Regions from separate parts of the Neorhizobium sp. DAR64860/K0K1 genome, predicted to be linked through region 2. Evidence: riboswitches for the same ligand, from Rfam matches in the RefSeq annotation. Region 2 holds a riboswitch; the other holds the start of a gene.
What was found. A riboswitch is a leader RNA that binds a small molecule or an ion and turns the genes downstream of it on or off. The one in region 2 is predicted to bind cobalamin.
Positions count from the first base shown of each region.

Region 1: another riboswitch for cobalamin. It lies ahead of ACQY1J_RS21445 (CbtB domain-containing protein); the one in region 2 lies ahead of ACQY1J_RS08530 (ABC transporter substrate-binding protein).

Region 1 is NZ_CP191459.1:3,482,670-3,485,872, forward strand. It holds gene cobW (cobalamin biosynthesis protein CobW) at 1-400, opposite strand, end outside; gene ACQY1J_RS21440 (DUF1636 family protein) at 397-825, opposite strand; cobalamin riboswitch at 928-1,154, opposite strand; cobalamin riboswitch at 1,212-1,412, shown strand; gene ACQY1J_RS21445 (CbtB domain-containing protein) at 1,450-1,626, shown strand; gene ACQY1J_RS21450 (CbtA family protein) at 1,641-2,405, shown strand; gene cobO (cob(I)yrinic acid a,c-diamide adenosyltransferase) at 2,402-3,016, shown strand; gene ACQY1J_RS21460 (cobyric acid synthase) at 3,020-3,203, shown strand, end outside.
Region 2 is NZ_CP191459.1:813,378-816,580, reverse strand. It holds gene ACQY1J_RS08535 (FecCD family ABC transporter permease) at 1-368, opposite strand, end outside; gene ACQY1J_RS08530 (ABC transporter substrate-binding protein) at 450-1,457, opposite strand; cobalamin riboswitch at 1,588-1,782, opposite strand; gene ftsZ (cell division protein FtsZ) at 2,076-3,071, shown strand; gene ACQY1J_RS08520 (GcvT family protein) at 3,147-3,203, opposite strand, start outside.

The DNA of each region.
Region 1 (3,203 bases), 840 kb from region 2:
CGGCAATGACGGCATCCACGGTGACGCGGGCCTTCACATCCGGCCACTGGAAGGCCTGGACGAGCGGCTTCGGCAGGGCAAGGCCGGAGGTTTCGATCAGGATATGGTCGACGCGCGGTTCGCGGGCCAGGATCTGGTCGATCGCCGGAACGAAATCGTCGGCGACGGTGCAGCAGATGCAGCCGTTGGCAAGCTCGATAATGTTATCGTCAGGGCAGCTTTCGATGCCGCAGCTCTTCAACACGTCGCCATCGATGCCGACATCGCCGAACTCGTTGACGATGATCGCGAGCCGCTTGCCCTTGAGGTTTTCGATCAGGTGACGGATCAGCGTTGTCTTGCCGGCACCGAGAAACCCGGTGATCACGGTGCAGGGAACGCGGTCGAATGAAACGCTCATGAAGGCAGGTCCTCGTGGTGCTGGAATGGGGGAATGCGGGCCGTCATGCCCTTGCCGCGAAGGCAGGTGGGTCGGCCGCGAAGGGGAAGTAGGCCGCGCTCGTCGTCAGCCAGCATCATCGCGCCGATCACGATGTCCTCGACCGTGTCGAGCGACAGATGACCAAAGACATAGGACCAGCCGGAGCGATGGTTGAAGGCAGCACTTGGGCCTTTTTCGCAGTTGGCAAGGCAGGTTACGGGTTTGACGGAAAGCGGCTTGCCGACGGCAGCTTTGCGGAGGGCGTCCATCAGGCCGATGCCCGGGCGCGCCTGGCTATCGGATGCCTCGCGACAATTGGTGCAGACGAAAATCGTCACATCCGGCTCGCCGGCAAGGCCGTCTGCGGACGCGTCGCGCTCGTCTTTTCGTTCGTCAATCGCCATCGTGTCGCACTACCGCCCAAGTCAATAACATCGGGGTGCACGACAGGAAGGCAAGCCTATCCTGCAGAGTGAAAGAAGCGTTACCGGAGCACCCCGCCCGGAAAGGCATGTTTTCGAACGGCAGGTCTCCTGGCTCGCGGGTCGTCACCATCCGCCTGCCTTCCCGGATTTCTCCAGTGGCTCTCGTGGCAGGATGGCTCGCCGCTTACAGTTGCGGGGGCAGCCGCGGCATTGAACCATGGGATCTCAAAGACGATCCCGGGCTCGCACCGCATTCTCTCTTAGCCCCTACCGTTGCCGGCAAGGGACCGTATCGCAGTCACCTAAGCCTTGTCGCAGGGCAGTGTCAATGTCGCAAAGGCGATTGCCCGTATGGGGAAACCGTCTATAGTGATCACGTCTTTGGTGCCCGAGAGGGCTCATCGAAGGGAATGCGGTGCGACGACATCTTGGCGTCAAACCCGCGGCTGCCCCCGCAACTGTAAGCGGAAAGTCTCTGCTCAACATGCCACTGGAGACATCCGGGAAGGCGGGTCAGAGGCGTTCGATCCGCGAGCCAGGAGACCTGCCGGAGACGATAGGCACAGTGAAAGCCCTCGGGTGGAGGGCAGAAAGACGACGTCCATGGTTACGAACTCTGCTGCCGGTGCAGCCAGCGTTTCCGCATCGAAAATCATTCCTCTTGGCATGACGGCCATACTCGGCCTGTTCATCGTCGGCTTTGTCGGCTTTTCGCATATCGAGGCCGTGCATAACGCAGCCCACGATACGCGCCACTCGCTGGCCTTTCCCTGCCACTAAGAGGAATTTCCCCAATGTCGCTGTTTCGTAACATCGTCCTCACGGCGGTGATCGCAGGGCTTTTGTCCGGGATCCTGATGACCGTGATGCAGAGCTTTTCGGTCGTGCCGCTTATCATCGCGGCAGAGACGTATGAACATGCCGGCAGCAACGGTGCCGGACATAGCCATGCTGCCGCTCCAACCGCCAGCGTTCCAGCACCAACTGCCGCTCAGCATAATCATGCCGAAGAGGCATGGGCGCCGGCTGACGGGATCGAGCGCTTTGCCTACACGGCTGCGGCCAATGCGCTTTCTGCCATCGGTTTTGCGCTGGTTGCCATCGCCATTGCCGAAGCACTCGGCGGGTTTGGCGGATGGCGCGGCGGGTTGATGTTCGGCATTGCCGGCTTCCTCACCGTCAGTCTCGCACCCGGCCTCGGCCTGCCGCCGGAACTTCCCGGGATGCCTGTCGCCGAACTCGGACCGCGGCAGATCTGGTGGATCGCGACGGCCGTCTGCACCGCCCTGGCCCTCGGCCTGCTTGCCTATACCCGTTCCGCTCTTCTTGCGGCTCTGGCGGTCGTCCTGCTGGTTGCTCCGCACATCATCGGCGCACCGCTGCCGCCGACCCATGAAACCGCGGTGCCGATGGAACTGCATGCGCGGTTCGTCAACGCCGTCTACGCGACGAACCTCGTCTTCTGGGCCGTTCTCGGCGCGCTTTCCGGCGTCATCCGCGAGCGTTTCCGTGCCGGTGAGGAAATCTCGACCACGTCCAAGGAGCTTTCAGTCCGTTGAAGGAAATCGATCAGACCACCGAGCAGCGCCACCGCGCCAAGATGGAAAACCGCAAGGCGGTTCAGGATGCCGAAGTCGCGGAGAAGACCGTCGAGAAGGGGCTCCTCATGGTTCATACCGGCTCCGGCAAGGGCAAGTCTACGGCGGCCTTCGGGCTGGCCTTGCGGACGCTCGGCCACAACCGCCGCGTCGGCATCGTGCAGTTCATCAAGGGCGCATGGTCAACCGGCGAGCAGCCGGCGCTTGCTGTGTTCGGTGACCGCATTGCCTGGCACACGATGGGCGAGGGCTTTACCTGGGAAACCCAGGATCTCAAACGCGACATCGCCGCTGCCGAGAAGGCCTGGGGCATGGCACTCGAACTGATGGCGGATGAAACGATCGGCCTCGTCATTCTCGACGAACTCAATATCGCGTTGCGTTACGATTATCTCGATCTCGAAACGGTCGTTGCCCAGTTACAGGCGCGCCGGGCGGATCTGCACGTGGTCGTCACCGGCCGTAATGCAAAACCGGCTCTGATCGAGGCGGCGGATCTGGTGACCGAGATGACGCTCGTCAAGCATCACTTCAAGGCCGGCGTCAAAGCCCAGGCCGGCATCGAGTTCTGACGGGTGGTGGCGCGCGCTCTCATGTTTCAGGGGACAGGCTCGGATGTGGGCAAGTCGCTGGTCGTTGCCGGGCTTGCCCGCGTCTTCACGCTGCGGGGCTTGAGTGTCCTGCCCTTCAAGCCGCAGAACATGTCCAACAATGCTGCGGTCACTGCCGATGGCGGCGAGATCGGCCGGGCGCAAGCCC
Region 2 (3,203 bases):
AACCCGAGCAGCATGACGCTGACCGCACCGGTCGAGGCTCCAGCCGAAATGCCGAGAACATAGGGTTCGGCCAGCGAGTTCCGCAGCAGAGACTGCAGAATCGCCCCCGATAGCGCCAGTCCGGCGCCGCAGAATGCCGCGACCAGCGACCGCGACAGGCGATAATCCCAGATCACCGCTTCCTGGATGCGCGGCAAGGCCACGGCCGTAAAGCCGAGCCGGTTCGTCACCGCCGCAATCGTCGTCTCCATGGGAATGGTCATCTCACCGATCGCCACCCCGGCAACGATGGCGACGAGGAGCGCTAAGAGCACCAGGAACACGCCTGCGGCACCTAGCGCCCAACGTCCGATACGGGATCGCGTCACTTGGGGCGCCTGGGCAGGTCGGGCAAATTCGCCTCATCGACGATGGCGGAAACAGGGAAAGATATCATCTCCCGCCGCACCCTAATTCGCAAGGCCGAAGGACTGGATGCCCCGGGCGAGCGTCTCGATGCCCTCGATCGTGCGGATCGTCGGGTTCATCGACTGGGCGTCCATCATCACGAAACGCTTCTTTCTCACCGCATCCAGCTGGCTGACGACGGGATCAGTCTCGAGGAACTTGATCTTCACGGCAGGATCATCCGCGGCATAGCGGCGACGGTCCATGGTGGCTACGACGATGACGGAGGGGTTGGCCTCAGCAATCGTTTCCCAGCCGACCAGCGGCCATTCTTCTTCCGTCGTCACCACATTGCGGGCGCCGATCGTCTCAAGGATATAAGCCGGTGCGCTGTTCTTGCCCGCGATAAAGGCGTCGCCCTTGGTCTCTTTGCTGGAATACCAGAAGACGATCGGCAGGTTCTTTAGCTCAACGCCCTTGATCGATGCGACGGCTGCTGCTTCGCGCTGTTTCAGGTCTGCGATCAGGGCCGTGCCCTTGTCCTCGACGTCGAAGATCTTCGAGAGCTCGGTAATCTCGCGGTAGATCAGGTCCATCTTGAACAGTTCGTTGCGAACGCCGTCCCCGCCATCGACATTGGTCTTGGCGACGCAATCGGCGGGCGAGACATAGGTGTTGATGCCGAGATCGGAAAACTGCTCGCGCTTGCCGACGGACCCCATCGGCCCGACATGCCACTCGAACTCGGCAGCAACCAGATCCGGTTCGAGACCGACGACCGATTCAAAGCTCGGGTCGTTGTCGGCAAGCCGTTTGATCTTCGCATCCACCTCTGCATAGGGCGAAAGCACCGGCCCGACCCAGACGGCAGTGCCCGCCACCTTGTCGGCCAACCCGAGCGAATAAAGCACTTCGGTCATGCCCTGACCGATCGAAACGATCTTCTGGGGCGCGTTCTCGAACGTGACGGAGCGACCGCAATTCTCGATCGTCAGCGGGTAGCTGGTCGGTGCGGCAAAGGCGAATGTGGGAAGTGCCGCAACTAAGGCGGCGATAAGCCCTGATTTCATGTCCTGTCCTTTAATGATCGGAAAAAAGGGCAGGACGACCTGAAGCCGCATCGCGGCTCGACGTCAAAATGGCGCACGAGCGCATTGCTTGCGTCATAATCATCTCCCTGCCGGAACCCCTCGTCCGGTGTTGGTTGTCCATGCCACGGCAGGTCTCCTGACTTGCGGCTCGAACGCCTTCCATCGCCTTCCCGATCGGATGATCAGTGGTATCGATGGCTGGCTCGCCGCTTACAGTTGCGAGGGCAGTCGCGGACTTGGCCCGAAAGCCTCACCGCATTCCCTTTTCATCTGCGATTGCAGAACCGTAGCGCCCCAACTGATAGGGAACACGCCGGTGCTTGTCCAGAGCGATCCCGGTGCGATCTCTGCCGTTGCCGAGTGTAATAGTATAACATACCAATTTACGCAACGGTCTATTTTGGATTGGTCGCGACCTTCGTGAGGCGCTCAATTCAGGGATGCTGTACATTAAATTGCGATGACATCGCCCTCACCCTACTCCTGCCTCTTTGGCCTGACAGCGCTCTGGTCTATGACCTTGCGGACAGATAGCCTGCGGGGCGATTCGCCGTCCTTCTGGTATGGGACGACCGGAAGGAGCTGAAGGAGACGAAGATGACGGATATTAAGAGCGGCTTGACCGAATTGAAACCGCAGATAACCGTGATCGGTGTCGGAGGCGGTGGCGGTAACGCGATCAACAACATGATCACGGAAAATCTCCACGGCGTGGAATTCATCGCCGCCAATACGGATGCCCAGGTTCTGGCAACATCCAAGGCGTCGCGCCGAATCCAGCTGGGTGCGCAGGTGACCGAAGGTCTCGGTGCTGGCTCGCTGCCGGATATCGGCCGCGCGGCGGCCGAAGAATCGATCGACGAGATCATGGATCATCTCGCCGGCTCGCACATGTGTTTCGTCACCGCCGGCATGGGCGGCGGCACCGGAACGGGTGCGGCCCCCGCGATTGCACGCGCAGCACGCTCTGCCGGCATCCTGACGGTTGCGGTCGTCACAAAACCCTTCTCGTTTGAAGGGCACCGCCGCATGAAGACGGCCAACGAGGGTATCGAAGCCCTGCGTGAAGCCGCCGATACGGTCATCGTCATTCCGAACCAGAACCTGTTTCGCATTGCCGACGCCAAGACCAGCTTCGCCGACGCCTTCATGATCGCGGACCGCGTGCTGTTTTCGGGCGTCAGCTGCATCACCGACCTGATCGTCAAGGAAGGCCTGATCAACCTCGACTTCGCCGACGTGAAATCGGTGATGAAGGGCATGGGTCGTGCGATGATGGGAACCGGCGAAGCTTCCGGCGATGGCCGCGCGCTGATCGCCGCCGAAGCCGCCATCGCCAATCCGCTGCTCGACGACATCTCGATGAAGGGCGCCAAGGGCGTGCTCATCTCGATCTCAGGCGGTACCGACATGACACTGTTCGAAGTCGATGAAGCTGCGAGCCGCATCCGTGACGAAGTCGAAGCCGAGGCCGACATCGTCGTCGGCGCGATCTTCGACAAGAACCTCGACGGCAAGTTCCGCGTGTCGGTCGTCGCAACCGGCCTCAACGGCAACCAGCAGGGCTCTTCGTCCCCGACTGCGCAGTACTAAGATCAGTCTCAGCCAATAAAAAAACGCTCCGTGGACATCCGCGGAGCGTTTTTTGTTTGTCAGACCCGAAGCCGATCAGCTTCTCGGCTTGAGATTTTCAGGGTCGTAGAGCGGCTTGTAACCGACCGCTGC